3 regions of the Rhizobium sp. UFLA01-1127 genome follow, and region 1 is predicted to be linked to each of the others. Evidence: predicted binding sites of a transcription regulator. Region 1 holds the regulator's gene; each other region holds the start of a gene.
What was found. Region 1 encodes PhoB, which activates phosphate uptake and scavenging genes when phosphate is short. Its sites were predicted from a motif close to TGTCATNNANCTGTCAT; they were not measured.

Region 1 (10,508 bases):
GGTATCGTCTTCGCCTTCGACAAGGGCAATCCGGACATCAGGTTCGAGCCGGCCGATCTCTACAAGGCCCTTGCCGCCGAAGTGGTCGTCGATGGCAAGCTGGTCGCCAACCCCTACAAGAAATGGTCCGAGATCAATCCGTCGCTGCCGGATTTCGAAATCGCCGCCTATATTCCGGGCGAGAAGCACGGCACGCGTGAAGTCTTCGAAGAGAAGGTACTTGCCGCCGGCTGCAAGGCTTCCGGCGCGGCCGATGTCATCAAGGCGGCTGTCTCCGATGCCGAGCGGCAGGCCAAGAAATGCATTGCCGTGCGCAAGGATGGCGCTGCTGTCGATATCGACGGCGATTACCCCGAAACGCTGGCCCGCATCAATGCCAACAAACACGGCATCGGTGTTTTCGGTCTCTATTTCTTTCAGAACAATGCCGACAAGCTGAAGGTTGCCACCGTGAGCGGCATCGTGCCCTCCGGTCAGACGATCGCGGATGGCACCTATCCGGTATCGCGGCCACTGTTCTTCTATGTCAAGAAGGCCCATCTGGGTGTCGTCCCCGGGCTCAAGGAATATGTCGATTTCTTCACCAGCGATCAGATGATCGGACCGGACAGCCCGTTGGCGGAATACGGCCTTGTGCCGGCGCCGGATGCCGAGCGCAGCCAAATCCGTAAGGACTTTGCTGACGGGAAGATCATGTGAATGCGTAAGGATTGGACACCGGCGCGGCTTGGTGCCGCGCCGGCGTTCGCCGGGGAATGGGAATGAGTGTATCGCTGCTGCTGCTTTGCCTGTCGGTCATCGGCGCCTTTGCTTTCGTGCTGGGGCGGGTGAGGGCGGCTGCGCTGTCGGGCGGCAGGTCCTCGGCCATGCATTCCCGGCTCGGCTACCACGGCGCCTATGCCGCCATATGGGCGGTGCTTCCGGCTTTGACGCTCGTCTGTGTCTGGCTGATCGCCAGCCCCATCGTCATCGATCGCCTGGTGACCAAATCCTTTCCTGAAGAGGTTCAGGCTCTGCCACCGGCCGAACTCAATCTCAGCTACGGCATGGTGCGCAGCATCGCCCATGGCATGCGCATGCTGGATGGCCGGGAGCTTGCCGATGTCGATGGCGGCAAGGCCGATCTTCAACTGCTGCTGGCGCAAAAAGGCGTTCCCCTCGCCGTTCGCCCCACGGGCTACATGATCGACGCCGCCAACAAGTATAACAGCATGCGTGAAATCGGCCGGATGGTGATGTCGGCGGCGGCGATCGTCGTTTCGCTGCTCTGCGCGGTCTGCGGCCTTCGTGCCATCGCACCGCGTTTTCGTGCCCGCAACCGTGTCGAACAGATCATTCTCGGCGCATTGATCATCGCCTCCTCCATCGCCGTGTTGACGACGGTGGGGATCGTCGTTTCGATGCTTTCGGAAGCGGCGCGCTTCTTCAGCATGGTGCCTGCCGACGAATTCTTCTTCGGAACCGTCTGGGATCCGCGCTTTGCCGGCGCGGGGTCACAGACCTCGGGCACCTTCGGCCTGATTCCGCTGCTGGCGGGAACGATCTATATCGGCCTCGTGGCCATGCTCTTCGCCGTCCCCATCGGCCTGTTCGCGGCGATCTACATGGCCGAATATGCTTCCGCACGCGTTCGCTCCGTCGCCAAGCCGATGCTGGAGGTTCTGGCCGGCATTCCCACGATCGTCTACGGCTTTTTCGCCCTCGTGACCGTCGGACCGTTTCTGAGAGATATCTCCGCCGAGATCCATGGCTTGATGACCGGAAGCTATAGAAGCTTCATCGAGGCGCAGAGCGTTTTGACGGCCGGCTTCGTCATGGGAGTGATGCTCATTCCTTACGTCTCTTCGCTATCGGACGACATCATCACGGCCGTGCCGCGCTCGCTTCGCGACGGCTCGCTCGGCCTTGGCGCCACGCGGTCCGAGACGGTCAAGCGCGTGCTGCTGCCGGCTGCCCTTCCGGGCATCGTCGGCGCGCTGCTGATGACCGCGTCGAGGGCCGTCGGCGAAACCATGATCGTTGTGCTGGCCGCAGGCGTAGCGGCGCGCATGCAGCTCGATCCCTTCGAGCCGATGACCACCGTCACGGTGAAGATCGTCAACCAGCTGACCGGGGATCTTGAGTTCACCTCGCCGCAGACACTCGTCGCCTTCGCGCTCGGCATCACGCTGTTCTGCCTGACCCTGTGCCTCAACGTCTATGCGCTCTACATCGTCCGCCGATACAGGGAGCAATACGAATGAGCGACGTCGTATCCTCCTCAGCGCCGAATATGCCTCGCGGGCTCACGCCGGGTGCGTTTATGCGCCGCGATATCGGCATCAGACGGCGCTATGCCGCCGAGCGCCGCTTTCGCGCCTACGGCTTCACAGCCGTCATCTTCGGTCTTGTGTTCCTTGTTATCCTGGTCTCGACCGTGGTCGGCAACGGCTATACAGCCTTCGTGCAGACGTCGATCACCCTGCCGATCGAATTCGCGGAGAAGACGATCGACCCGGCGGGCAGGCGCGGCAGCGATCCGAAGGTCCTGATAGCAGCCAATTATCAGGTGCTGGTGCGAGAAGGGCTGGTGAAGGCGCTCGGCATTGATCCCGCCAATCACGCGCTCGTTCGTGAAGCGATCGCCATGGTATCGGACGGCGCCAGGATCGTGCTTCGCGACCGGGTCGCCGCCAATCCGTCGATCATCGGAACGACGGAGAACGTCACCTTCCTGGCCAGCGCCAACATCGATTCCGCCAGCAAGGGACAGATCGATCTGACCGTCAGTGAGAAGGACCGTAAGGTATCCGACCGCCAGGTCGCGTGGATGAAACGGCTCAGCGATAGCGGCGCGTTATATAAGGCCTTCAACAGCGGCTTCTTTCTGTCCGGAAATTCGAGCCGGCCGGAAGCTGCGGGGCTCGGTGTCGCGCTGATCGGCTCGCTCTATCTGATGCTGACCGTGCTCGTGCTCGCCTTGCCCATCGGCGTCGCCGCCTCGATTTATCTGGAGGAGTTCGCGCCGAAGAACCGGCTGACGGATCTGATCGAGGTCAACATCAACAATCTCGCCGCCGTGCCCTCGATCGTCTACGGTCTCCTGGGCCTCTCGGTCTTCATCAACACGATGGGCCTGCCGCGCTCGGCTTCGCTGGTCGGCGGTCTCGTATTGAGCCTGATGACGCTGCCGATGATCATCATCGCGACGCGCTCGGCGCTGCGGGCAGTGCCGCCGTCGATCCGTAGTGCTGCGCTCGGCCTTGGCGCCTCGCGCATGCAGATGGTTTTCCATCACGTCCTGCCGCTTGCGATGCCCGGCATTCTGACGGGCACGATCCTCGGGCTTGCCCATGCGCTCGGCGAGACGGCGCCGCTGCTCTTGATCGGCATGGTCGCCTTCGTCGCCAATTATCCAGCATCGCCGCTCGATCCTTCGACGGCGCTGCCCGTGCAGATCTACATGTGGGCGAACGAAGCCGAGCGTGCCTTCGTCGAAAGGACGTCCGGCGCCATCATCGTGCTGCTCTTCTTCCTCGTCGCGATGAACATCGGCGCCATCCTGCTGCGCCGGCGCTTCGAACGGCGCTGGTAAGGGAGGGTCGTAAGATGAACATGATGACCGAAGCCGCAAGCGAAAGAGCATTGACCAGGAAGATGACGACGATCCCCTACAAGATGATCGGCCAGGATGTTTCGGTCTTCTATGGCGACAAGCGCGCGCTCTTCGACGTCAATCTGAAGATACGCGCCAATACGGTCACGGCTCTCATCGGCCCGTCCGGCTGCGGCAAGTCCACCTTCCTGCGCTGCCTCAACCGCATGAACGATACGATCGAGACATGCCGCGTCACCGGCAAGATCACGCTCGACGATCAGGACGTCTACGACAATAGCATCGATGTCGTGGAATTGCGTGCCCGCGTCGGCATGGTCTTCCAGAAACCCAACCCGTTTCCAAAGTCGATCTACGAGAACGTCGCCTACGGCCCGCGCATCCATGGCCTGCATCGCTCCAAGGCCGATCTCGAGCATATCGTCGAAACCAGCCTGCAGAAGGCCGGTCTCTGGGGTGAGGTCAAGGATCGGCTCCATGATGCCGGCACGAGCCTGTCCGGCGGTCAGCAGCAGCGCCTGTGCATAGCCCGCGCCGTCGCGGTCAGCCCGGAGGTCATCCTGATGGACGAGCCGTGCTCGGCGCTCGATCCGATCGCGACCGCCAAGGTCGAGGATCTCATTCACGAGCTGCGGGAGAATTTCACCATCGTCATCGTGACGCACTCCATGCAGCAGGCAGCCCGCGTCTCGCAACGCACCGCAATGTTCCACCTCGGCCATCTGGTCGAGGAGAACGACACCGATAAGATGTTCACCAATCCCGACGATTTCCGCACGCAGGATTACATCATGGGCCGTTTTGGTTGATGATGTCAGGCGCGCGGCTCCTTTCACACAGTTCACTTTGAGGATAGAAAAAATGGTCTCCACTCACATTCTCTCAGCCTACGACGAAGACCTGAAGTTCCTGACGCGCCGCATTGCGGAAATGGGCGGCCTGGCCGAGCAGATGGTCAGCGACAGCGTACGCGCCCTGGTCAACAGCGACGCGGCCCTGGCCCAGAAGGTCATCTCCGACGATGTGGTTCTCGACCATGCCGAGCGCGAAGTCGGCGACAAGGCGATCGTCACGATCGCCCGCCGTCAGCCGATGGCCGCCGACCTTCGCGAAATCATGGGCTCGATCCGCATCGCCTCCGATCTGGAGCGCGTCGGCGATCTCGGCAAGAACACTGCAAAGCGCGTCATTGCCGTACAGGGCACCGGCGTCCCCCGCCGTCTTGCCCGCGGCATCGAGCATCTCTCCGAACTGGCATTGAGCCAGCTCAAGGAAGTTCTGGACGTTTACGCCACCCGCTCGCCGGACAAGGCCGTGTCGATCCGCGAACGCGACGAGGAAATCGACGCCATGTATACCTCGCTCTTCCGCGAGATGCTGACCTACATGATGGAAGATCCGCGCAACATCACCACCTGCACGCATCTTCTCTTCTGCGCCAAGAACATCGAGCGCATCGGCGACCATGCCACCAACATCGCCGAGACGATCTATTACATGGCGACTGGTGCTCAGCCGGAAGGCGAGCGCCCGAAGGATGATACCGCCAACACCGTCGGCGCGGTGACGGAATAATTTGGAAGCGAAGAAAGGAGACCATAGGCGCATGGTTCCGAGAGTTGCTGTTGTAGAAGACGAGGAAGCGCTCAGCGTTCTGCTGCGCTACAATCTCGAGGCTGAAGGCTTCGAGGTAGATACGATCCTCAGAGGCGATGAGGCCGAGCTGCGTCTCCAGGAGCGCATCCCCGATCTCCTGATCCTCGACTGGATGCTCCCCGGCGTGTCCGGTATCGAGCTCTGCCGCCGGCTGCGCATGCGGCCGGAGACCGAGCGCCTGCCGATCATCATGCTGACCGCCCGCGGCGAGGAAAGCGAGCGCGTGCGTGGCCTTTCCACCGGCGCGGACGACTACGTCGTCAAGCCGTTCTCGACGCCGGAGCTGATGGCTCGCGTCAAGGCGATGCTGCGCCGTGCCCGCCCGGAGGTTCTCTCCACGGTGTTGCGTTGCGGCGATATCGAGCTGGACCGCGAAACTCACCGTGTCCACCGCAAGAGCCGCGAAGTGCGGCTGGGGCCGACGGAATTCCGCCTGCTGGAATTCCTGATGTCCTCGCCGGGCCGCGTCTTCTCGCGCTCACAGTTGCTCGACGGTGTCTGGGGCCACGATATCTACGTCGACGAACGCACTGTCGACGTTCATGTCGGCCGCCTGCGCAAGGCGCTCAATTTCTCCAATATGCAGGATGTCATCCGCACCGTTCGCGGCGCGGGCTATTCCATGGAAGCCTGAGCGGCAAGGCCGCTCGGGCATCACTACATAGCGGCGGAAATAGAAAAACGGGCCTCGAGTGGCCCGTTTCTCATTTGCAGCGCCGCGCACCATATGTGGCGCGCAAAGGTCGCTGTAGCGCTTTAAATCTGCTGCACAATGTGACGCTTAACCGTTGTTTCGGCGGCGATCATGCACCGGCTGGTATGCCATGCGCTGGTGATAGGTGCAGTAAGGCGACGAATCCGGGCTGTCATTGCCGCAGAAGTGGAAATCGTCCTTCAGCGGATCGCCGACTGGCCACTTGCAGGTGCGTTCCGTCAGCTCCGTCAAGCCAAGCCGGCGGGAGATCGGAACGACGACGTTTGCAGCCGGGCGATATTGGATTTCGTTGACGGAATCAACCTCGATCTCTTCCTTCAGCATGGTTGCACCCTGCTGGCGGGTGATTACGGTGCGGGTGGCAACGCGCGATCCGTAGCTCGTGGCGCGAGGAGCTGTGGCGCTGCGCTTCGGCGTGCGCGCCGCGGTTGTCGTGCCGCCTGCCTTCGCTCGGCCGGGAAGGTTGAGGCGGTGTACCTTGCCGATAACGGCATTACGGCTCACTCCGCCAAGCTGCGCAGCGATCTGGCTGGCGCTCAACCCTTCGGACCATAGCTTTTTCAGCTTCTCGACGCGTTCGTCTGTCCAATTCATGCCCTGTCTCCGCTGTCGCGTTTCCGATGGCAGAATCCCTCACCATTGCCTCGCATGGAAACGAGGCGCGAAACGCTCTAAAATTGTGGTGACTAGTTCCGCCGCATGCAGTCTAGCAATTGCTTTTTAACCTAGTGTGAGGCTGACTCCGTGACAAGAGTCGCGGGAATCTTGAGGAATCGATTTCGAGGTTTTCCCCAACTTGCTGTCCCGGCGTGGCATTTCTGCAATAGCCGCCGCCGAACCCATCTCTTTTGCCCGCAAGCGCTTTCTCGCACCTGCTAAACGCCAGTTTTGTTGACATCGCGGTGCAAAACATCAATAGTGCCCGAGCCGCCGCAAGGCGGCATTTTTGATTTTTTCGGGCCTGTTTCATCAAATGGAAGCGATCGGTCCTTAAAGTTGTGATCAGGAGATATGGCCATGGCCGAGACCACGCCGCTTTATGACACCTATCTGCGCGCTCCGCTGCGGTTTGAGCGAGGCGAGGGCGTCTGGCTGGTTACCGAAAATGGCGAACGCTACCTCGATTTCGCAGCCGGCGTTGCCGTCAATTCTCTCGGCCATGCGCATCCCCATCTCGTCGCGGAGCTGAAGGCACAGGCCGATAAGGTCTGGCATCTGTCCAACCTCTACGAAGTGCCCGGTCAGGAGAAGCTGTCGAAGCGGCTGACGGAGGCGACCTTCGCCGACAAGGTATTTTTCACCAACTCCGGTGCCGAGGCACTGGAATGCGCCATCAAGACGGCGCGGCGCTATCAATTCGCCAAGGGGCATCCCGAAAAGTTCCACATCATCACCTTCGAGGGCGCCTTCCACGGCCGCACCATCGCGACGATCGCCGCCGGCGGTCAGGAAAAGTACATCGAGGGCTTCGGCCCGAAGGCGCCGGGCTTCGATCAGGTGCAGTTCGGCGATCTCGATGCCGTGCGTGCCGCGATCACCGAGGCGACGGCCGCGATCCTGATCGAGCCAGTACAGGGCGAGGGCGGCATCCGCCCGGCCACCAACGAATTCCTGCGCGGACTGCGCCAGATCTGCGACGAGCACGGCCTGCTGTTGATCCTCGATGAAGTGCAATGCGGCGTCGGCCGTACGGGCAAGCTCTTTGCTTATGAATGGGCCGGTATCGAGCCTGACATCATGGCCGTTGCCAAGGGTATCGGCGGCGGTTTCCCGCTCGGCGCCTGCCTTGCGACGGCGGAAGCCGCTTCGGGCATGAAGGCGGGCACGCATGGGTCGACCTATGGCGGCAATCCGCTCGCCATGGCGGTCGGCAATGCCGTTCTCGACATCGTGCTTGCCGAAGGCTTCCTGCAGCATGTGCGCGATGTCGCGCTGGTTTTCCGCCAGGGGCTCGCCTCGCTCAAGGATCGTTTTCCAGATATCATCGAAGACGTTCGCGGCGAAGGGCTGATGCTCGGCGTCAAGGCGGCCATTCCGCAGGCGGACCTACTGCAGGCGATCCGCGCCGAGCATCTGCTTGGCGTTCCGGCCGGCGACAATGTCATCCGCCTGCTGCCGCCGCTGGTGGTGACCGCTGAAGAAGCGCGCGAAGGTCTTGCCCGCCTGGAACGTGCCGCGGAGCGCGCGCGCTCTGCCCGCGCCAAGAAATCGGCTTGAACTCAACGCCCGTAGATGGGGCGATTACTGCGCCGCGCGTCGGGCGACGCGCAAAGGACGCAGTAACATTTAGGAATCGCATAAGCTTTCCTAAAATCGATGCCGATTTAAGGGCTTATGCGTGCCCCACGCGGGCGTTATTGTTTTTTCTGGAGCACAGGTAAGGACATGGCTTCTCCGAAACACTTTCTCGACCTCTCTGCCGTTCCGGCTGCCGATCTGCGTCACATCATCGATGACGCGATCGTGCGAAAGAGCGCACAGAAGGCCGGCACGGCCGACAAGCCGCTCGCCGGCAAGATGCTGGCGATGATCTTCGAGAAGCCGTCCACTCGAACCCGCGTCTCCTTCGACGTCGGCATGCGGCAGCTCGGCGGCGAGACGCTGTTCCTCTCCGGCACCGAAATGCAGCTTGGCCGCGCCGAGACGATCGGCGATACGGCAAAGGTGCTGTCGCGCTATGTCGATGCGATCATGATCCGCACGACCGATCATTCGCGCCTGCTGGAACTGGCCGAGCACGCGACCGTTCCGGTCATCAATGCGCTGACCGACGACACGCATCCCTGCCAGATCATGGCCGATATCATGACGTTCGAAGAGCATCGCGGCCCGATCAAGGGCAAGACGCTCGCCTGGACAGGTGACGGCAACAATGTGCTGCATTCGCTGATCGAAGGCGCGGCGCGCTTCGGCTATCGCATGAATATGGCGGTACCCCTTGGTTCCGAGCCGAAGGATCACTATCTGAACTGGGCTCGCAACGAGGGCGCCGAAATCATGCTCTCGCATGACGCAGACCGCGCGGTCGCCGGCGCCGATTGCGTAGTAACCGATACCTGGGTTTCCATGAATCAGGAGCACCGGGCTCGCGGTCACAACGTCTTCCAGCCCTATCAGGTCAACAAGGCTTTGATGGCACAGGCCGGCAAAGACGCTTTGTTCATGCATTGCCTGCCCGCCCATCGCGGGGAGGAGGTGACGGACGAGGTGATCGACGGTCCGCAATCCGTTGTCTTCGATGAGGCGGAAAACCGCCTTCATGCGCAAAAGTCGATTCTTGCTTGGTGCCTGGGCGCGATCTGAGAATATGAAGCCGCGCCTCAAGGGCGCGGGCACCAGAGCCGGATGATTTTAGGTCTGTTCGACCTAAAATCTGAATCCGCTCTAGAATCAAAGAAATTGAGCATGATGTCGCCCGAAAACCGCTCACACTTTTCGGCGTCATGCTCCAGGAGTAAAGCAATGGCCGAAAATGCCGCCTCGCTGGGTCAGTTCGATTTCGCCGGTGACGATCACGTCGTCCCCTTCCAGGTGGAAGGTTTGGACGTGCGCGGCCGTGCCGTGCAGCTCGGTCCGCTGCTGGACGCGATCCTCGCCCGGCACGACTATCCCATGCCGGTTGCACGCCTTCTGGCCGAGGCCATCGTCCTCACCGTGCTTCTCGGCACCTCGCTGAAGTTCGAAGGCAAGTTCACCGTGCAAACCAAGGGCGACGGTCCTGTCGATCTTCTGGTCGCCGATTTCTCGACGCCGGAAAATGTCAGGGCCTATGCGCGTTTCGATGAAGAAGAGCTGGCAAAGGCAGTGGCTGAAGGCCGGACCGAGCCGGAGCAGCTGCTCGGCAGGGGTGTGCTCGCCTTCACCATCGATCAAGGCCGCTTTACGCAACCCTATCAGGGAATCGTGCCGCTCGACGGCGCTTCGCTCGAGGAGATTGCCGGCACCTATTTCCGCCAGTCGGAACAGATTCCGACCCGCGTCCGCCTCGGCGCTGCGGAGCTCTTCGATCGCGATGAGAATAACAAGCCGCGTCATCGCTGGCGTGCCGGCGGCTTGATCGCGCAGTTCCTTCCCGAGGCGCCTGAACGCATGCGTCAGCCGGATATCCATGGCGGCGACGGCGATACCGGCCTGCGCCATCATGTCGAGGACGATGCCTGGGCGGAAGCGCGCAGCCTCGTGGAAACCATCGATGCCGACGAGCTGACGGATCCGCAGGTCGGCACCGAGCGGCTGCTGTACCGCCTGTTCCACGAACGTGGCGTGCGCGTCTACGAGCCGAAGGCCGTCTATGATCGCTGTTCATGCTCGCGGGACAAGCTGAAGGGTGTATTGAAGGGCTTCACGGCCGAGGAGATCGATGCAAGCCAGGACAATGGCGAGATCGCCGTGACCTGCGAGTTCTGCTCGACGACCTATCGCTTCGAAGTGTCCGAGATAGAAGCGGCCTGATGCTACTCTAGTTCAGGGTACGCAGCAGGTTCGGCGTATCGAGAGAGAAGGCGGGGATCTTGACATGGAATTGTTCCCCGTCGTCCGTCT
Region 2 (10,508 bases), on a different contig from region 1:
CCATTGCGACCATGCTGGATGAATTCGGCCTGGACTATGTCGAAGGCGGTTACCCCGGCGCCAATCCGACCGATACGGCTTTCTTCAATGAGAAGCGCACGACATCGGCCTCCTTCGTCGCCTTCGGCATGACGAAGCGCGCCGGCATCTCCGCTTCCAACGATCCAGGACTTGCGAGCCTTCTGCAGGCGAAGTCCGACGCCATCTGTTTCGTCGCCAAGAGCTGGGATTATCATGTCAAGGTGGCGCTCGGCTGTACCAACGAGGAGAACCTCGAAAGCATCGCTGAAAGCGTCAAGGCGGTCGTCAATGCCGGCAAGGAGGCTCTGGTCGATTGCGAACACTTCTTTGATGGCTACAAGGCCAACCCGACCTATGCGCTTGCCTGCGCCAAGACGGCCTATGATGCGGGTGCCCGTTGGGTCGTGCTATGCGACACCAATGGCGGCACGCAGCCGCCGGAGGTGCGCGCCATTGTCGAGGCCGTCATCGCCTGCGGCGTTCCCGGGCACTGTCTTGGCATCCATGCCCATAACGACACCGGGCAAGCGGTTGCCAATTCGCTTGCCGCGGTCGAGGCGGGCGTCCGGCAGATCCAGGGCACGCTGAACGGCATCGGCGAGCGCTGCGGCAATGCCAATCTGATCACGCTGATCCCGACGCTTGCGCTGAAAAGAGCCTATAGCGAGCGTTTCGAAACGACGATCGACACCGAGCGGCTGGTGGGCCTGACCGGCCTTTCGCACGCCTTCGACGAGCTGCTCAATCGCTCGCCCGACCATCAGGCGCCCTATGTCGGCGCATCCGCCTTTGCGACCAAGGCAGGTATCCACGCCTCCGCCCTGCTGAAGGACCCTCGCACATATGAGCATGTACCACCGGAGAGCGTCGGCAACTTCCGTAAGGTGATGGTCTCCGACCAGGGCGGCAAGTCGAACTTCATCAACGCCCTGAAGCGGCGCGGCATCGAGGTCGGCAAGGACGATCCCAAGCTCGACCAGCTGATCCAGATCGTCAAGGAGCGGGAATCGACAGGCTATGCTTACGAAGGCGCGGATGCGAGCTTCGAGCTTCTGGCGCGGCGCACGCTCGGCACCATCCCGGAATTCTTCGCAATCGACGGTTTCCGGGTGATGGTCGAACGCCGCTTCGATTCCCACGGCCGGGTGAAGATCGTCTCGGAAGCAGTCGTCAAGATCATCATCGACGGCGAGACGATCATGTCGGTGGCCGAAGGCGATGGCCCGGTCAACGCGCTCGACCTTGCGCTGCGCAAGAATTTCGGCAAATACCAGCACGAGATCGACGACCTGGAACTGGCCGACTTCAAGGTGCGTATCCTCAACGGCGGCACGGAGGCCATAACCCGGGTTCTGATCGAATCCACCGACAGCAGTGGTGTACGCTGGTGGACTGTCGGCGTGTCCGAGAACATCATCGATGCATCGTTCCAGGCGCTGATGGATTCCGTCATCTACAAGCTGATGAAGAACCGGCATATGGCGGGCAAAATCGCGGCGGAGTAATCCGCCGCCTATCAAAAAGCTTGACGATGCCGTCAAGGAAATGAATTGGCCACGCGGCACGCATTGGAGTAATCCCGTCTCGAATAATGGAAAGACGACGGGAAAATTCATGGCCACCGATGCGGTCAAACCTGAAATCAAGAACAGCGACGCTGCCCGCGGCTTCGGTTTCGCGCTGACCGCCTATCTCTTCTGGGGTGTTCTGCCGCTCTATATGAAGGCGCTCGCGCATATCCCGGCTTTCGAGGTCATCGCCCACCGCATCGTCTGGTCGGTTCCCGTCGCCGGCATCGTGTTGCTGGTACTTGGACGCCTGAGTGACGTGAAGGCGGCATTTCGCAACCCGCGGACAATCGCTATGGCGTCGCTCACGGCAGCGCTCGTCACCATCAACTGGGGAACCTATGTCTGGGCGATCGGAGCCGGCCATTCGCTCGACGCTGCGCTTGGCTATTTCATCAATCCGCTGTTCAGCATCGCGCTCGGCGCCATCCTGCTCAAGGAAAAGCTGGCGCCGGCACAGATCGTCGCCATCTGCCTTGCAGCCATCGCAGTCGTCATCCTGACGGTGAAAGCCGGCACGCTGCCCTGGGTCGCGCTGTCGCTGACCTTCTCCTGGGGGTTCTATGCCTTCTTCCGCAAGACGCTGCCGGTCGGAGCCAATCAAGGCTTCTTCATCGAGGTGCTGCTGCTTTGCATTCCCGCCGCCCTCTACATCGTCTATCTTGAGGCACGCGGCGAAGGCCACTTCTACCAGACCGGCGTTTCGGATACCGCGCTTCTGCTCGGCTGCGGGCTCGTGACTGCGCTGCCGTTGATGATCTTCGCCAACGGCGCGAAGCTGCTCAGGTTATCGACCATCGGCATCATGCAATACATCGTACCGACGATGGTCTTCCTCATCGCCGTCTTCCTGTTCAAGGAACCCTTCGGCACAACGCAGCTCATCGCATTTTCGCTGATCTGGGCCGGTCTCGCGCTTTACACCTGGTCTATGCTGCGTCAGAGCAGAGGGCGCTAACCTACAGACATGGTTAGCAAATCTTTAATCAAAGCTTGGAGATGACGGCCTCTTCGCCGCTACGGTCGCCGTGCGTTTCCGCGGCGTGTTTGCGGATCGCCGGAATGATATCGGCCACCTTGTCGATAACAAGCGGTTGGACGCGATGGGCGGTGTGCACGAAGCCCTCTTCCGTCATATGGCGGATGAGTTCCATCATCGGGTCCCAGAAACCGTTTATGTTGGCGAAGACCATCGGCTTTTCGTGACGGCCGAGCTGACCCCAGGTCATGATCTCGACGATCTCCTCCAAAGTGCCGATACCGCCCGGCAACGCCACGAAGGCGTCGGCGCGCTCGAACATGCCGTGTTTGCGCGCATGCATATCAGGCGTTATGATGAGTTCGTCGAGCTGACCGAGCGAATGGCGCGTCGCTTCCATATCGACGAGAAACTCCGGAATGATGCCGGTGACCTGACCGCCGTGCGACAGCACGCCGCTCGCAACAGCGCCCATGATGCCCTTCGTCCCGCCGCCATAGATCAGCCGCAGGCCGTTTTCGGCAATGCTTTTGCCCAGTTCGCGGCCGGCAGCCATATGGGAGGGATCGCGTCCCGGCCTTGAGCCGCAATAGACGCAAATGGTTCGAATTGGCGTGGAATCGTCGGTCATGGATGCAAACAACTATGCTGCAGATGCTCAGTCAAGATTTTTCAAAGGAAAACTTGTGTCGGGACATGCGAAAATGGCTTAGAAAGCTTGTAAAAGCAGGCGAAATCGCTAGCAATTTCAGGAGTTGCGACGACTTCGCCGCGTGGAGATGAATGATGATGAAGAACCGTGCCGGTTGGCTGGCTCTGTTGGTGTTGGCAATTGCGACCCTTTTGATGGTCTTCTTCGTGATGCCCCGCATCAACGGCGACAAGAACCCGATCGGCAATGCCGTCAATCAAGCCGGCAACACGGTGAAGAATACGATCGACGAGAACGCGCAGAATGCGACCAAGACGACGCAGAATGGCGTATCGACCGCCATCAACACCGCGGACCTCGCCAGGAAGCTGACCGAGCTGACGGGCACGGCGACCACCTCGCTTGCCGAACTCAAGGCGCTGTTCAAGGATGGCAATGCGCCGGCCGCGGATGTCTTCGCGGCCGCGAAAACGAAGGCGATCACCGCGCTGCAATCGATCGTCGGCTTCGCGCTTCCGGCAGGTGTCGACGCTACGACGACGGGGCTGGTGAAGAAGGTGCAGGACGGCGCGGGCAAGGCGCTCGGCATCATCCAATCCCTGCCTGACAACGCCGCCGACGCCGGTGCCGCTATCGACAAGGCTTTCGCAGCGCTGACCGGCCAGCCGGCCCCTGAGACTGGCGCGGCCGCAAAGCCCCATGTACCATCATTCGACGTATTGCGCGTGGAGCCGAACGGCTCGACGGTCATTGCCGGCTCGGCCGAGCCCAACGCCAAGCTGGAGATTATCGACGGCGAAAAGGTCGTCACGACGACCAATGTCGGCCCCAGCGGCGACTTCGCCGCCGTGCTCGACAATCCACTTCCGCCCGGCGACCATGAGCTGGTGCTGCGCGCGACAGGCAAGGACGGCAAGGCCGTCAACTCCGAAGAAGTCGCGACCATTTCCGTACCCAAGGACGATTCGACACAGCTTCTCGCCATGGTCTCCAAGCCAGGCGCCGCAAGCCGCATCATTACCGCCCCTTCCTCCAAACAGGGCCGGGTGACATCGAACGAGCACGATATGCCGGCAGCCGGTGCACAGACCAAGCCAACGGAGAGCGCAGCGGCCGCGGCAGACTCCAAGCCGCAGCAGGATGGCACGGCCGTCGCATCCGCCAACCCCGCGGCCGGCACGACCGCGCCGTCGGCGGCAAAGACGGACGCGAGCCCCGATGTGATGGTCAACGCGGTGGAAATTGAAAACGACCATATCTTCGTTGCGGGCACCACCAAGCCGGGTGCCAAGGTCCAAGCCTATGCCGACGACAAGCTTATCGGCGAGAACGCAGCAGGCGTCGACGGCCATTTCGTAGTCGATGGCAAGATGCCGCTCGCGGTCGGCGACCACAAGATTCGCGTCGATGTGCTCGACGAGGCCGGCAAGGTCATCGTGCGTGCCAGCGTCAACTTCACACGCCCTGAAGGCAACCAGGTGACGGTCGCTGCCCAAACGCCGGCCGCAAGCACCACCCAAGGGCAGGCGGCGACCACGAGCATGGTACCGCTCGACGAAGGCGAGCTTGCCAAGCTCAAGGAAGGCGCCGGCAAGGCTTTCGCGCTGCTCAAGGGTCTCTTTGCCGACGGCAGGCAACCGAATGCGGAACAGCTTGCGGCAGCCCGATCCGGAACGGAAATCGCGCTGAAGTCGCTTTCGGAATTCCGCCCGGCCATCACCGCCAGTGCGGCAGTCAAGAAAGCCGCGGCCGATGCTTCCAGCGCTGCCGGTAAGGCGCTTGCCGCACTGGTTGCTCTGCCGAAGGACCCGAAATCGGTCGGCGCCGCGCTGCCCGGCCTGGAGCAGATGATCGCCGTCGTCACCGCGCCCGCCCAGACGGCGCCGGCACAGCCCAATGCGGAAGTCGCGTCCAACGGCAACGGCCCGAAGACGCTCGAGCAGGCGCCGCTGTCGCAGGACACCAACGCCGTCATCATCCGTCGCGGCGACACGCTCTGGCAGATTTCGCGCCGCATCTATGGCGCCGGGGTACGCTATACGACCATCTACCTGGCCAACGAAGACAAGATCAACAATCCGGACCGCATCCTGCCCGGACAGGTCTTCGGCCTGCCGAAGGACGCGCTGCCCAATGCCGAAGAGCTTCATCGCAAGCGGCTTTCCGGCGAACATCTTTAGAGCCCTTTCGCTTTTCTTCGAATCGCGAAAACGCTCTATCCTTTCGTTTTGCGCAATTCCGGACGGAAAACCGCTTCGCACTGTTCCTGGAACTGCTCTGGCATCGTCTCGTTTTTTGAAAGCGACGGGAGCGGCTAGGCGCGTGAACGCCTGGCCGCCGCTTTTATACGGGATGAAAATAGTATAAGCGTCGCCCGACCCTCATAGTCTTCGCGCAATGGCAATGCCCTGGCTGCGAGGGCTTGCCAGTCGGCGACGCAATCGCTGCGATGCCCGGCTGCCCAATCATTCGCCGGAGACGGACATGGCAAGCCAGAAGAAAACCATATCGGCGGATTCCAGCAATCCATTGAATACAATCATCAATCTCTGGCCCTATATGTGGCCTGCCGGCCGCATGGACCTGAAGATGCGGGTCGTATGGGCGACCGTCTTCCTGCTGGTCTCGAAATTCTTCCTGTTGCTGGTCCCCTACTTCTTCAAATGGTCCGTCGATGCGCTGAACGGCAAGCTCGACATGCAGGGCATTCTGCCGGCTTTCCTGGTCGGCGCCATCGCATTGATTGTTGCCACGAACCTGACGCGCCTGATCCAGCTCGGCCTCAACCAGCTGCGCGATGCGCTGTTTGCGAGCGTCGGCCAATATGCCGTTCGCCAGCTCGCCTACAGGACCTTCGTGCACATGCACGAGCTGTCGCTGCGCTTCCATCTGGAGCGAAAGACCGGCGGGCTCTCTCGCATCATCGAGCGCGGCACCAAGGGCATCGAGACGATCGTCCGCTTCACGATCCTCAATACGTTTCCGACCTTCATCGAATTCCTGCTGACCGCCATCATCTTCTGGCGCGGCTATGGCTTTTCCTATCTCGCCGTGACGGCCGTCACGGTCTGGCTCTACATCTGGTTCACAGTGAAGGCGAGCGACTGGCGCATCTCCATCCGCCGGACGATGAACAACAGCGATACCGACGCCAATACGAAAGCGATCGATTCGCTCCTGAACTTCGAGACGGTCAAATATTTCGGCAACGAGGAGATGGAGGCAAAGCGCTTCGATCAATCAATGGAGCGCTACGAGAAGGCTGCTACCAGCGTCTGGACATCCCTCGGCTGGCTAAACTTCGGCCAAGGCTTGATCTTTGGCCTCGGTACGACAGTGATGTTGGTCATGTCCGGCTGGTCGGTCCTGAACGGCCATCACACGGTTGGCGATTTCGTGTTCATCAACGCCATGCTGCTGCAGCTTTCGGTGCCGCTCAATTTCATCGGCTTCGTCTATCGCGAGATACGCCAGGGTCTGACCGACATCGAGGAGATGTTCGATCTGCTCGAGGTCAAGCCCGAGGTGATCGATGCGCCCGACGCCAAAGAGCTCGTCATCCACAACGGCGCCATCTCCTTCAAGGACGTGCATTTCGCCTACGATCCGGCCCGGCCGATCCTGAAGGGTATTTCCTTCGAGGTGCCAGCCGGCAAGACCGTTGCGGTGGTCGGGCCTTCCGGTGCCGGAAAATCGACGCTATCGCGCCTGCTCTATCGCTTCTACGACGTGCAGAGCGGCACGATCACCATCGACGATCAGGACCTGCGAACCGTCACGCAGAAGAGCCTGCGCAAAGTCATCGGCATGGTGCCGCAGGATACCGTGCTCTTCAACGACACCATCGCCTACAATATCCGCTACGGCCGGCCGGGCGCGAACGAGGCGGAAGTGACCGGAGCGGCCGAGATCGCGCAGATCGGCGAATTCATCCGCAACCTGCCGGAAGGCTTCGATACCAAGGTCGGGGAGCGCGGCCTCAAATTGTCGGGCGGCGAGAAACAGCGCGTCGCGATCGCCCGCACCATTCTCAAGGCGCCGCCGGTTCTGATCCTCGACGAAGCGACCTCAGCGCTGGACACCACGACCGAGCGCGAAATACAGGCCTCCCTCGACGTCGTTTCCAAGAACCGCACCACGCTGGTCATCGCGCACAGGCTATCGACCGTCATCAGCGCGGACGAAATCATCGTGCTGAAGAGCGGCGTCATCGCCGAGCGCGGCACGCATACCGACCTGCTGGCGCAAAACGGGCTCTATGCCTCCATGTGGAACCGCCAGCGCGAGGCGACACAGGCGGAAGAACACCTGAAGCAGGTGCGCGAAAGCGACGATCTGGGCGTGGTCGACCGGCTGGCGCCGGCAAGCTGAGCCCGAAAGCCGGCAAGTCTCGCGCCAGATTTACGGAAACGTTTTGCACCGGCCGCTGTCACGAAGCTGAGATGACAACTTGCTAGGTACGGCTCTCACATCCAGGGAGCCCCAAATGCGTATTTTTGCCAAAGCTTTAAGCCTGCTGCTCGTCGTCGGCCTTGCCTCGCCGGTTTTCGCCGAGGATGCCAAGCCGTTCGCCGACGCCAAGGAGATCAATCTCCTCAATCTGCTGCCGCCGCCACCTGCGAATGATTCGGCGCAGATGAAGGCCGAACTCGGCGAAATTCTGACGATCCAGGTGACCCGCACGCCGGAAATGGCCGCGCGCGCCGTGGCCGATGCCGAAGAGAACGTCTGGCGCTTCTCGGACGTCATCGGCAATCCGAAATTCACCAAGGAAAACCTGCCGAAATTCTCGGCCTTTTTCGATCGCGTCGTCGAAACGGAAGGCGCCGTCGTCGATCCAGCCAAGGACGTCTGGAAGCGCCCGCGTCCGCATCTTTACAGCGATCTCGTAAAGCCGATCGTGCCGCTCTCCAAGTCGGGCTCCTATCCGTCCGGCCACGCCACGGTCGGCACGCTGATGGGCATCGTGCTTTCGAACATGGTACCGGAAAAGCGCGCCGCCATCATGGCCCGCGCCTGGGAATACAGCCATAACCGCGTTGTTGGCGGCATCCATTACGCCTCCGATATCGAAGCCGCGCACATTGCCGGCACCGTCATCGCCGAAACCATCATGACGCATGACGACTACAAGAGCGAATATGAAGGCGCCAGGGCGGAGCTGCGCGCCGTTCTCGGCCTCTGATTTTCGATTTGCCGTGAGGTTTGCAGGCCGCCGGAGACCTCCGGCGGCCTTTTCGCTGCAGGACAGCAAGGCTCCGCAAGCAACGCCTTTCAGCACAAGAGATCGTCGGAATCCCAACCCCGCGGGGAGTGCTTTGGGGGGCGAACGTGCGAAAGCATTGCCCATGACAAAATTTGCCTGTAGTCACGCTCGTCTGGTAATCAGAGCAGGACCGCTTATCTTGCTCTCATTCTTTTGACTGGCATAATCTCGTCCGGCGACCGGAACCCGGTTTGGCGAGATTGCCCTAACGGAGTAGGCCACAGATGAGCTTGTTCAACAGCGTGCGCAACGTCATCGTTCCGGTGCACAAGGAAGGCTATCCTTTCGTTGCAGGTTTCTTCGTCGCGTCACTGGTGCTCGGCTGGATCTTCAAGCCGCTCTTCTGGATCGGCCTGATCTTGACGCTCTGGTGCGCCTATTTCTTCCGCGATCCCGAACGCATGACGCCGCAGGACGATGATCTGGCGATCTCGCCCGCCGACGGCAAGGTTTCCGGTGTGCAGATGGTGACGCCGCCGGCGGAGCTCAATCTCGGTCATCATCCGATGCTACGCATTTCGATCTTCATGAATGTCTTCGATTGCCATGTGAACCGTTCGCCGATGCGCGGGCGCATCACCAACATCGCGTATCGCCAGGGCAGTTTCCTCAATGCGGAGCTGGACAAGGCCAGCGAACAGAACGAGCGCAACGGCCTCGTCATCGAAACGAAGCATGGCGAGATCGGCGTCGTGCAGATTGCCGGTCTCGTCGCACGCCGCATCCTCTGCTTCGTCAATCCGAACGAGCCACTCGATGCCGGTGAGCGCATCGGCCTCATCCGCTTCGGCTCGCGCCTCGATATTTTCCTGCCGGAAGGCGCTTCGCCGCGCGTTGCCATAGGCCAGCGCGCGATCGCCGGCGAAACCGTCATCGCCGAATTCGGCTCGGCAAAGGGCGCAACCATCAGCCGCCGCAGCTGAATCCGAGAGTATTTCCGCCCAAAACGGAGTTGCGGAAACACTCTATACCATTGTTTTCACGCAATTCCGGACGCAAAACCGCTTCGCACTTTTGCTGGAATTGCTCTAGGAACACGAGCAAGATGAAGACGCCTTTTCCGCCTTTCGAGCCGCATGGACCCAATGACGAAGCGCGCGGGCCTCGCCTTCGGGAAATCCCGTTGCGGCTGATCGTGCCGAACATGATCACCGTGCTGGCGATCTGCTCGGGGCTGACCGGCATTCGTCTTGCCTTCGAAAGCCGTTACGAGCTTGCCGTTGCCGCCGTGCTGGTCGCAGCCTTCCTCGATGGCATCGACGGGCGGGTTGCGCGGCTGATGAAGGCCACCTCGAAATTCGGCGCGCAGATGGATTCGCTTGCCGATATCGTCAACTTCGGCGTTGCTCCGGCGCTTGTCGTCTACGTCTTTCTGCTCGATCAGGCCCCTTCGCTCGGCTGGATCGCCGCGCTCATCTACACGATCGCCGCCGGACTGCGGCTTGCCCGCTTCAACGTCATGGCCGAGCGCGAGCACAAGGCTTCCTGGCAGTCAGAATATTTCGTCGGCGTACCGGCACCTGCCGGCGCCATGCTCGTGCTGCTGCCGGTCTATCTCGGCTTTCTCGGGCTGGCCCCCGACCGCACCTTCGCCTTATGGGGTGCAGCCTACACCGTTCTCATCGGCTTCCTGCTGGTCAGCCGCCTTCCGGTCTGGTCCGGCAAGTCGGAAGGCAGCGGCATAAGGCGCGATCTGGTCCTGCCGATCATGCTTGGCGTCGTCGTCTATGTCGCGCTGCTGATGAGCTATACGTGGCATGTCATGGTCGTAACCGTTGTCGTCTATCTTCTGTCCCTGCCCTTCGGCGCGCGCTCCTGGGCGAAGAAATACGGCACCTATACCATCAACGGTCCCGCCGATCCGAATGTCGACGATTCCAACGACGACATCGGACGGCACATCTAAGTATCCGTTATCGCAAAGCCGCTTCGTCCGTTTGCGCGGCAGCCTCTTGACGCCGCGATCCGCTGCAACCGCAAGTCTGCAAGCTTCCTTTGTCAATCAGAGGCTTGACTATCGGC
Region 3 (10,508 bases), on a different contig from region 1:
CGAATACGGCAACGGCTCATCGCGCGACTGGGCTGCCAAGGGCACGAACCTGCTCGGCGTACGCGCCGTGATCGCCCAGTCCTTCGAGCGTATCCATCGCTCGAACCTGGTCGGTATGGGCGTCATCCCCTTCGTCTTCGAGGACGGCACCACCTGGGCCAGCCTCGGCCTGAAGGGCGACGAGCTTGTCACCATCGAAGGTCTGGAACACATCAAGCCGCGCGAGCGCAAGATCGCCAAGATCACCTATGGCGACGGCTCGGTGAAGGATGTTCCGATCATCTGCCGTATCGATACGCTGGATGAGGTCGTCTACGTCAATAATGGCGGCATCCTGCAGACAGTTCTGCGCGATCTCGCCGCCTGATAGACGCTAGAACCATGCTTGAACGCCGCCGGGGGGGAAATCTCCCGGCGGCGTCTTGTTTTTCACGGTGATGTGTTCGACGCGGCTGCCATGCGGTCTGGGCCTCACCCCTTCGTGACTTTGCGTCATCGCACTAAACCATTATCTCTTGTTTCAGGTTTTTCAGGCTTGATGTGGATATGATCATCCAAGGCGTGAGCGATTGGAGTCTGTGGGGCAGACGGCTGTAGGATACAGAGGTAAGATGGTAATGCGCCTTCGATTTTCGGTTCCGCTTCTGGCAGGCATCGCGCTCGCAAGTTCGCTGCATGCGCAGGAGGCCACGAAAATCAAAGGTGTCGTCGAACTCTTCACCTCGCAGGGCTGCGCGTCCTGTCCTCCGGCAGATGCGGCGTTCCGCAAGCTGATCCGTCAAGGCAATGTGGTCGCGCTCGCCTATCATGTCGACTATTGGAATTATCTCGGCTGGAACGACACCATGGCGTCCAAGGAGAATACGGCGCGCCAATATGCCTATGCCCGCACGATGGGCCGCAGCGGCGTCTATACGCCGCAGGCGATCGTCAATGGCAGGGACCATATGAACGGCGCCGATCTCAATGCCATCAACGTTAAGCTCGATGATTTCCAGCGCCTTGGCGAGGGGCTGACGGTTCCGGTGAGTGCAGCCATGAAGGGCGACGAGCTGGAGATCAAGATCGGCGCCGGACAGGGCAGGGCCAACGTGGTTGCCGTCTATTTCGACAAGGAGCAGATGGTGGCGCCGAAGGGCGGGGAAAACACCGGCCAGCAGATCGCCTATATGCATGCGGTATCTGATGTCGAGACCGTCGGCATGTGGGACGGCAAGGTCACGAGCCTCGTGCTGCCCTCAACCGTGCTCGATAAGGCGGGCCGGAGAGGTCTTGCTATTCTGCTGCAATCGTCGACGCCTTCGGGCGATCCAGCCGCCATTCTTGGCGCGACTGTCCTGACGGTCGGTTCGGACGGCTGAAGGGCTTTTACGACTCTCGGCCCTTGCCGGAAGCTTGCTGTTTCGGCTTGTGCGGAAAAGATTCCCTATCTGGCTTGTGCCAAAAAGCTCTCTATTTCGGCTGGCGCCGAAAAGGGTCCCTATTTCGGCTGGCGCCGAAAAGGGGAGGTGCCCGGCGAGGACGCATTCGGGGCTGGGGTTTAATCGATGCGCCCCGGCCGGGCCGTTTGACGCGGCGGCGCCAAACGGCTCCCTATACTTCCTGTAAATTAGGCGTCGTTTTGACTGAAATGCGGCGCTGACGAGATGCTTTCGGCCACAGGAAAGAAATTGTGAGGTGCCGACCGCCTTGCAATTTGAAGCGGCTGAGGCAAACTGTCATTCTCGTGTCATGAGATAGCCCCTGGGGGATTAATGACTGATCAGCCGGATTTGCGACATAGCGAAAGCCGCTCCGTGGAAAATACCTCTTCCGTCGTCGTTGATCTCAGAGAATACAAACAGAGCAAGGATCCGCTGCCGGTGACCTTCCATCGGCGGGAGCTGGACGCGATTCTCTGGATCTATGGCCGCATGGTCGGCGAAGGCGAGTGGCGCGACTATGCCATCGACCATCTGAAGGAGAAGGCGGTCTTCTCCGTGTTCAAGCGTTCGGGCGAAATGCCGCTCTTCCGCATCGAAAAAAACCCGAAGCTTTCGGCCAAGCAGGGCGCCTTTTCCGTCATCAACACCAACGGCATGATCCTGAAGCGCGGCCACGATCTGAGCCAAGTTCTGAAGGTGTTCGACAAGCAGCTGAAGCTGGTCGAGAAGTAGTTTCTCCGCATTTGTGGAGAGTATGGCAGCCCCCCTCTGTCCCCTCGGGACAGGGGGTATCAGAGTGCCGCCTATGATAGACTCGGTTTAGCCTCCAAACAAAGTTCCCGGATAAACCGACGGATCCGGATCGGTACCGGTTCCCTCGCCGAGTGCCTTCTGCATCAGCATCGTATCCAGCCAGCGGCCGTGCTTGTAGCCGGTGCCCTTGAGTAGACCGACTTCGGTGAAGCCAGCCGCCCTATGTACCGCGACCGAGGCCGGATGGGCGCCGCCGATGACGGCGATCATCTGGCGGAAGCCGAGCGCCTGACAGCTTTCGATGAGCGCATCGAGCAGCAGCCTGCCGACGCCGCGTCCGCGGGCCTCCGGTGCCAGATAGATCGAGTCCTCCACCATCCAGCGATAGGCCGGCCGCGTGCGGAAGGATGATGCATAGGCATAGCCGAGAAATGCGCCGGTCTCGTCTTCAGCGACGAGATAGGGATAGCCCTTGTCGCGGATCGCCTCGAACCTGGCCGTCATTTCCTGCTGGCTCGGTGGGGTGATCTCATAGCTTGCCGTGCCGTTGAGGACGGAATCGCGATAGATTGCCGTGATGTGGGGAAGATCGTCTGCGGTAGCGCTGCGGAGGCTGACGGACATTGTTTTCATTGCCTGATCTGCGGTTTACGAAGACCGCTATCAAATAACAGTGCTACCTGCCAGGCAAATAAAAAGGCGGCCGAAGCCGCCTTTCCGTTCTCATTCATGCTCTGCGATCAACGGCGGTTGCCGAGGAATTGCAGCAGGAACATGAACAGGTTGATGAAGTCGAGGTAGAGCGACAGGGCGCCCATGATCGCCTTGCGGCCAGCGACGGTCACATCGTCGGCGTCATAGTACATTTCCTTGATCCGCTGCGTATCGTAAGCGGTAAGGCCTGCGAAGATCAGGACGCCGATCACGGAGATCGCGAACTGCAGGGCGGACGAAGCCAGGAAGATGTTAACCAGCGAAGCGATGATGAGGCCGAAGAGACCCATCATCAGGAACGAGCCCATCGCCGACAGGTCTCGCTTGGCCGTGTAGCCGTAGAGCGACAGCGCGCCGAAGGAGGCGGCGGTCACGAAGAAGGTCTGCACGACGCTCTGGCCGGTGTAGATGATGAAGATCGACGACAGCGACAGGCCTACCAGCGCGGCGTAGACCCAGAAGGTCGTCGTCGCGGCAGCCACGCTCATGCGGTTGATCCTGAAGCTCAGGAAGAAGACCATTGCCAGCGGGGCAAGGATGACAACCCACTTCAGCGGGCTCAGATAGATCGCCTGGCCGAAGGCCGTGATCTGTCCGTTTGCGAAAGCGAGCGAGAAGGAGAGATAGGCGGCAACACCCGTGATCGCCAGACCCAGCGCCATCAGGTTATAGACCTTGAGCATATAGGCTCGAAGGCCCTCATCTATCATCGCACCGGATTGCGCACCGCTCTGCGTCCGGTTTTGGTAATTGCGAAAGTCAGCCATGTTTTCCTCTTTCAAGCTCCGATGTGAGTACGGTGTCGGGTCTTTCAAGGCCCAGGCGCCGCTGCGGAGCTCAGCATGCCTGCACAGAATATGAGGCTTTCGGGCGTCGTACACAAGGGTCAAGCGGGTAGGCTCATGTTAAATCGATGTAATATCGCGCCGAATCACCATGTCCCGTCAGAGCATGATGCCGAAAACTGTGATCGGCTTTCGGACGACATCATGCTCTACTTCTTTGAGTTTAGAGCGGATTCAGATTTTAGGTCGAACAGACCTAAAACCATCCGGCTCTAATACGCAAAGACGAATCAAAGCTCGCGCAGAACGGGTGCCGCCTTCTGGCCGAGGATGCGCCAGGTGCCGATCAGGCCGATGCCGACCGTCAGCACCAGAGCGATGACGAGCGTCGATAGGGCGACGTCGGGCAAGAAGGCCGAGGGCAGGCGCATGATGCGGCTGACGATGTACCAGGCGGATGCGGAGCCGGCGATCAGCGCGAAGACGGCGGTAGCAGCACCCAAAATCAGATATTCGTAGCTGAAGGCACGGATCAGCGTCGCCCGCGTTGCGCCGAGCGTCTTGAGGATGACGGCATCGTGCGTGCGAGCGCGGTTGCCGGCAGCGAGCGCACCGGCCAGCACCAGCACGGAGGCGATGAGCGCAACAGAGGCAGCGGAGCGGATGGCGGTCGCCAGCTGTCCCACCAGCGTGTTGACGACATCGAGAGCGTCCTTGACGCGGACGCTTGTTATGGTCGGGTAGGTATTGGTGACCTTTCTCAGGATCGTCACTTCCTGCTCCGAGGTGGCGGACGTATCGGTCAAGGTCGCAAGCCAGGCGTGCGGTGCGCCCTTGAAGGTATTGGGCGAGAAGATCATCACGAAATTGATCGACAGCGACTGCCATTGCACCTTGCGGAAGCTGGCGATCCTGGCGGTGACATTGCGGCCGAGCACGTTGACAGTGACCTTGTCGCCAAGCTTCAGGCCGAGCGCCTTGCCTTCCTCTTCCGAAAAGGACACCAGCGGCTCGCCGCTATAATCCTTGTCCCACCATTTGCCTTCGGTGACCGAGGCGTTTTCCGGCACCGTATCCGCATAGGTGATGCCGCGATCGCCGCGCAGCACCCATTGGCCCGCGGCCGGCACCTTCATCTTGGTGACATCCTCGCCGTTGAAGGCGACGATCCGGCCGCGCAGCATCGGCGCTTCGACGAGTTTGCCTTTCGGGTCGATGTCGAGGACGATCTTGCGGAAGCCTTCGAGCTCCGGCCCCTGAATATCGACGAAGAAGAAGTTCGGCGCCTGTTCGCTCATGCGGCCCATCAGTTCGCGGCGCATATTGCCGTCGATCAGCGTCAGGGTCACCAGGAGCGCCAGGCCGAGGCCGAGCGACAGCACCACAGATGAGGTGAGCGCTCCGGGCCGGTGGATATTGCCGATCGCCAGGCGCAGGGCCGGCGAGCGCACGCGCGGGCTGCGGCGGGCAACCCAGGACACCAGGGCTGCCACTAGGCGCAGCACGACGAAAGCTCCGGCAATCGACACGACGAAGACAATGGCAATGAAGCGGTCATAGGCGGTGACGATCGCCAGAGCGGCAAGGGCCGCCATTAGCAGGCCGGCGGCGAGCAGGTAGGGCCAGCCGGGCAGGCGGCGTGCCTCGAAGCCCTGCTCCCGGAACAGCGCCGTCGCCGGCACCTCGCGGGCGTGGCCGAGCGGCGGAATGGCGAAAGCAAGCGTCGTCAGCAGCCCGAACAGGGCCGCCAGGGTCAGTGCGCCGGGATAAATCCTCGGCGCGGTCGAAATCGGCAGGAATTCCGCCATGAACTGCGAAGCGATCATCGGTGCGATGGCGCCGAGAACGAGGCCGGCGGCTATGCCGGCAAGTGCGATGACGGCGATCTGGATGAGATAGATCAGCACGACGACGAAGGCTGGAGCGCCCAGGCACTTGAAGGTGGCGATGGTCGTGCGCTTCGAATCGAGGAAGGCGCGGACGGCATTGGCAACGCCGACGCCGCCGACAATGAGCGCCGCCAGACCGACCAGTGTCAGAAACTGCGAGAAGCGCGTGACATTGTCGGCAAGCTGCGGGGCGGCACGGTCGCTGGTGCGGATCGACCAGCCCGCTTGCGGAAAGGCGGCATTGGTGCGGTCGCCGAGATTGCGAAGGCCGGTTGCGGGATCGGCCATGCGGATCTTGTAGGACTGCTCGACGAGGCTGCCCGTCGTAATCAGACCGGAAGCGATCAGGGCATCGCGGCTCGTCAGCAGGCGCGGCGCGAAACCGAAGCCTTCGGAGACGGCGTCCGGTTCCGTCGTGATTGTGCCTGATATACGCAGCTTGGCGTTGCCCAGCAACAGATCGTCACCGACCTTGAGGTTCAGGCGCTCCAGCAGCAGGGGCGCGACGACCGCACCATAGGTGCCGTCCTGGGCGGCCAGCAGGGTTGAGAGCGGCTGGTTTGGCTCGGCTTCGAAGGTGCCGTAGAGCGGATAGGCGCTGTCGACGGCTTTGACCTCGACCAGCGCCTGGTCCGAGCCATCGGGCATGCGTGCCATGGAACGCAGGCCCGTGGAGCGGGAGACTTTGCCCAAACCTTGGAGATAGGCCAGTTCCTCCGGCGTCGCCTCGCGATTGCGCAGCTCGAAGCGGGCATCGCCAGCAAGCAGCGATTGCCCCTGCGTCGAGATCGCGTCGGTGATCGAGTGGGAAACGGAATTGACGGCGGCGATCGCGCCGGTGCCAAGGGCGATGCAGGCGAGAAAGATGTAGAAGCCGCCAAGGCCGCCGCGCAGTTCGCGCATGGCAAGGCGGAAAGCGAGCCTCAGGCGCAATCCCGTCGCGCTCATGCCATGGCTGCCTGGCTGGTGCGCGTGCGCATGCTGTCGTTCTCGATCTCGCCGGAGCGGACGCGGATCTGGCGCGAGCATCGGGCGGCGAGCGCGGGATCGTGGGTGACGAGCAGCATGGTCGTGCCGCGCTCGGCCTGCTGGGCAAAGAGCAGGTCGGCAATCTGCCGGCCGGTATCGGTATCGAGATTGCCCGTGGGCTCGTCGGCGATCAGCACCGCCGGAGAGGGTGCGAGGGCTCGGGCGATCGCCACGCGCTGCTGTTCGCCGCCGGAAAGCTGGCCGGGATAGTGGGTGAGTCTTTCGCCAAGCCCCACCGCCTCCAGCTCGCGCCGGGCGATGTCGAAAGCCTCGCGAACATTGGCAAGTTCCAGCGGCACGGCGACATTTTCGAGCGCCGTCATGTTGGCGATCAGATGGAAGGATTGGAAGACGATGCCGATATTGCGGCCACGGAAATCGGCGATGCGATCTTCACTGAGGCTGTGCAGCGGCGTATCGCGGATCAGAAGTTCGCCGCTGTCGAGCTTTTCCAGGCCGGCCAGAACCATCAGCAGGGTGGACTTGCCGGAACCGGAGGGGCCGACGATGCCGACGGCCTCGCCCTCCATGATCGTCAGGTCGATGCCCTTCAATACATGGACCGATGCGGCGGCCCTGCCGAGCGTCAAATCCGCCTTCTTCAGCTCGATGATGGTTTTTGCCAATGCGAACGCCCTATATACCAGAGAACATCGGAGACAATGACGGGCGCACTGGCCCGAGCAGCGAATCTAGGGAATGGATCATGGGTTTTAAAGTTGCCGCACTTCACTTCGCTGTCATCACTTTCGGTCTTTTGTTTGGCGCGATGGGTGCCGCAAACGCACGGACCATTCAACTGGTCGGCTTCGGCGACAGCCTAATGGCCGGCTATCAGCTCCCGCCGGGCGACGGGTTCCCGGCCAAGCTGGAGGCGGCGCTGAAGGCAAAGGGGCTGGATGTGGCCGTCGCCGATGCCGGCGTTTCCGGCGATACGACATCGGGCGGACTGTCGCGCATAGACTGGTCGGTGCCCGATGGGACCGACGGCGTGATCCTGGAACTCGGCGCCAACGACGCGCTGCGCGGCATTCCGCCGGAGCAGACGGAAAAGAACCTCGAGACGATGATCGAGCGGCTGAAGGGCAGAAAGATCCCGATCCTTCTCGCCGGCATGCTGGCGCCTCCGAATATGGGGGCCGATTACGCCGAGAAATTCAATCCGATCTACAAGCGGCTGGCCGACAAATACCATCTTCCGCTCTATCCATTCTTCCTCGACGGCGTGGCAGCTCATGCGGATTTGCAGCTGCCTGACGGGATGCATCCGAACCCCAAGGGTGTCGATGTCATGGTCGAGCATATCTTACCGGCCGTTATGAGTTTTGTAGGGATGATTGACGCAGGTGCGAAATAGATGCTTGCACCGGCTGCAAATGCGTGATTCCCTACCTATACCTGCAAGAGATTCGGGGAGTGCTCGTCATGCCGAGACTTTTTACCGCCCTCGAAATTCCGCGCAATGCGGCCATGAGCCTGTCATTGTTGCGCGGTGGTCTCCCGGGAGCCAGGTGGATCGACGTTGAAAATTATCACATCACTTTGCGCTTCATCGGCGATGTCGATGGCCGCACGGCGGATGAGATCGTCGACCGGCTGGACCGGATAGATCGGCCTGAGTTCCAGCTTCGGCTGGAGGGCATCGGTTCCTTCGGCTCCAAGAAGCCGCATTCGGTCTGGGCCGGGGTTTCGCAGACGCCCGACATGTTCGCCCTCCAGAGCGAAATCGAGCGCATCTGCCAGCGTATCGGCCTGCAGCCGGACCCCCGCAAGTTCACGCCGCATGTCACGCTCGCCAGGCTGAAATCCTCGCGGGTCGACGATGTCGTGCACTATCTCTCCGGCCGCGGCAACTTCTATACCGCGCCGTTCACCGTTGGGCGTTTCGTGCTTCTGTCCTCGCGCGAGTCTGTGGGCGGCGGTCCTTATCTCACCGAAGAGATATTCCCGCTTCATGAGCCTCGCAGCACTTTCCCGGCCTTGGGCAAGAGCGCGCTGCAACCAGCGAAGAGCATGGTGTAAACAGCTTCGAAATCCTCGCGGTCGCCATAATAGGGATCGGGAATGTCCCTGTTGCTGCCAAGCGCGAGGGCGTTGAAGAGATGTAGCTTGCCGAGGGCATCCGTCGATGCTGCCTTGCGCAAGTTCTTCAAATTGTCTTGATCCATTGCCAAGATCAGATCGAACCTGCCGAAATCGGCGGGTTCCATGCGTCGAGCCTGCTGACCGGAAATATCGATCCCATGATCGGCCGCAACTGCGATCGAACGGCGATCGGGGCGTTCTCCCTGATGCCAGCCGCCGGTCCCGGCCGAATCAATTTCGAATTCGTGCGCGCGGCCGGCCTTGCTCGCCAGATGCCTGAATATGCCTTCGGCGAGGGGTGACCGGCAGATATTGCCGGCGCAGACGAAAAGAATCCTGTGACGATCCATGCTATCGTTCCACCGCTGGAGCTTTTCCGCTTTTCTTCGAAATGCGAAAACGCCCCATCCTTTTGCTTTTACGCAATTCCGGACGGAAAACCGCTGCGCACTTTTCCTGGAATTGCTTTAGAGAGGAGTGACGTGTCATGAAATATGAGAAGCTCGACCGCACGGCAATCGATGACAATCTTGCCGAGCTCTCCGGCTGGGTGCTTGCGGCCGACGGTCTTTCGATCTCCAAGACGTTCAAATTCCGCAATTTCGTGGAGGCCTTCGGCTTCATGACGGAATCGGCCCTTGCCGCCGAAAAATTCAACCACCATCCGGAATGGTTCAATGTCTATTCTCGCGTCGAGGTAAAACTGACGACGCACGATGCCGGCGGCCTTACCGATCACGATATCAAGCTGGCAAAGGCGATGGAGAAGGCGGCTGCGCGCCGGCTCGATTGAATCGCTGCAGGCGATCACCATATGTTGACACGGCCCGGACGACGGGTGCGAACAGAGGTGAATGGAATGGATGACATCAAGTACGGGGAAATCCTGATGCCTGGTGACGAAGAAGCCCAAAAAGAGCAGGAGAAGTCGGTGCGCAGCAAATTCTGGCCGACATTGCGCAGGGCTGCCCGCCATATCCCCTTTTCCCGCGATGTCGTGGCTGCCTTTTATTGCGCACTTGACCCGCAGACGCCGACCCGTGTTCGCGGCATATTGCTGGCCGCACTCGGCTATTTCGTCATGCCCATCGATATCATCCCCGATTTCTTCGCCGTCATCGGCTACACGGACGATGTCGCGGTGCTGACGCTCGCCTTCAGCATGATCAAGGGCCATATCCGCCTGGAACATTATGAAGCCGCCGACCGGGCTCTGGAGAACGAGCCGGAGGCCATGAAGACGGCCTGACGCCGGCTTTGCGGATCTGTTCTGAATCCTCTCGGGTTTCCAGAGCTTTATGAGGCCTTCCTGAATTTAGCGAGGTCAAATTCTTGCCCAAATCTTTCTGTCTTAAATCGGACCTGCAGGATGGTACTCCACCATCCGGGTTTTCCAATTCCTTCTGATGCGTTTCAAACTTTGCGCGATATCTGGATTGAAATGGCACGGAGCTGGTGGCGGGCAGCGCTCCGTTGACGGTTTGGTAACCTGAATAAAGTCAAAATAGGGCAGCTCACGAGCGAAGGCGCGCGTCAATCGAATCGCCATGAGCTCTGGACCGCAAGAAATCGGCAGGAAACCATGTTTGTAAAAAGCTTCGCAATCGCCCTCTCGCTCGTTCTGGCCGGAACCGGCATCGCGTCCGCGCAGACCAAGAAGCCGAAGCAGACGCAGGCAGCGCCAGCAGCAGCGCCGGCGTCTCCCACGCGTATCCAGCAGTTCGACGCCTGGGGCGCCTACTCCTACCAGTCCGCCGGCGGCAAGGTTTGCTACGTTCTTTCCGTGCCGACGGCCAAGGCGCCGGCATCCGGCATCGATCACGGCGATA

Region 2: a site for PhoB is predicted at 7,652-7,668, ahead of Q4Q11_RS00885 (acid phosphatase). Genes of this name have one in related genera too.
Region 3: a site for PhoB is predicted at 1,717-1,733, ahead of Q4Q11_RS26050 (DUF2794 domain-containing protein). Genes of this name have one in related genera too.

What each region holds. Positions count from the first base shown of each region.
Region 1 is NZ_JAUQTZ010000055.1:520-11,027, reverse strand. Features, by position in the region: gene Q4Q11_RS15690 (substrate-binding domain-containing protein) at 1-699, shown strand, start outside; gene pstC (phosphate ABC transporter permease subunit PstC) at 762-2,243, shown strand; gene pstA (phosphate ABC transporter permease PstA) at 2,273-3,574, shown strand; gene pstB (phosphate ABC transporter ATP-binding protein PstB) at 3,589-4,404, shown strand; gene phoU (phosphate signaling complex protein PhoU) at 4,457-5,170, shown strand; gene phoB (phosphate regulon transcriptional regulator PhoB) at 5,202-5,885, shown strand; gene Q4Q11_RS15660 (GcrA family cell cycle regulator) at 6,033-6,560, opposite strand; gene Q4Q11_RS15655 (aspartate aminotransferase family protein) at 6,984-8,183, shown strand; gene argF (ornithine carbamoyltransferase) at 8,352-9,269, shown strand; gene Q4Q11_RS15645 (Hsp33 family molecular chaperone) at 9,429-10,418, shown strand; gene apaG (Co2+/Mg2+ efflux facilitator ApaG/CorD) at 10,426-10,508, opposite strand, start outside.
Region 2 is NZ_JAUQTZ010000002.1:31,675-42,182, forward strand. Features, by position in the region: gene cimA (citramalate synthase) at 1-1,526, shown strand, start outside; gene rarD (EamA family transporter RarD) at 1,636-2,547, shown strand; gene Q4Q11_RS00870 (LOG family protein) at 2,576-3,199, opposite strand; gene Q4Q11_RS00875 (LysM peptidoglycan-binding domain-containing protein) at 3,355-5,400, shown strand; gene Q4Q11_RS00880 (ABCB family ABC transporter ATP-binding protein/permease) at 5,705-7,591, shown strand; gene Q4Q11_RS00885 (acid phosphatase) at 7,707-8,405, shown strand; gene Q4Q11_RS00890 (phosphatidylserine decarboxylase) at 8,711-9,409, shown strand; gene pssA (CDP-diacylglycerol--serine O-phosphatidyltransferase) at 9,532-10,392, shown strand.
Region 3 is NZ_JAUQTZ010000142.1:1,136-11,643, forward strand. Features, by position in the region: partial or broken gene acnA (aconitate hydratase AcnA) at 1-367, shown strand, start outside; gene Q4Q11_RS26045 (DUF1223 domain-containing protein) at 618-1,361, shown strand; gene Q4Q11_RS26050 (DUF2794 domain-containing protein) at 1,755-2,156, shown strand; gene Q4Q11_RS26055 (GNAT family N-acetyltransferase) at 2,244-2,801, opposite strand; gene Q4Q11_RS26060 (Bax inhibitor-1/YccA family protein) at 2,918-3,658, opposite strand; gene Q4Q11_RS26065 (ABC transporter permease) at 3,967-6,513, opposite strand; gene Q4Q11_RS26070 (ABC transporter ATP-binding protein) at 6,510-7,220, opposite strand; gene Q4Q11_RS26075 (arylesterase) at 7,301-7,951, shown strand; gene thpR (RNA 2',3'-cyclic phosphodiesterase) at 8,020-8,616, shown strand; gene Q4Q11_RS26085 (low molecular weight protein-tyrosine-phosphatase) at 8,547-9,029, opposite strand; gene Q4Q11_RS26090 (4a-hydroxytetrahydrobiopterin dehydratase) at 9,167-9,472, shown strand; gene Q4Q11_RS26095 (YkvA family protein) at 9,539-9,928, shown strand; gene Q4Q11_RS26100 (invasion associated locus B family protein) at 10,262-10,508, shown strand, end outside.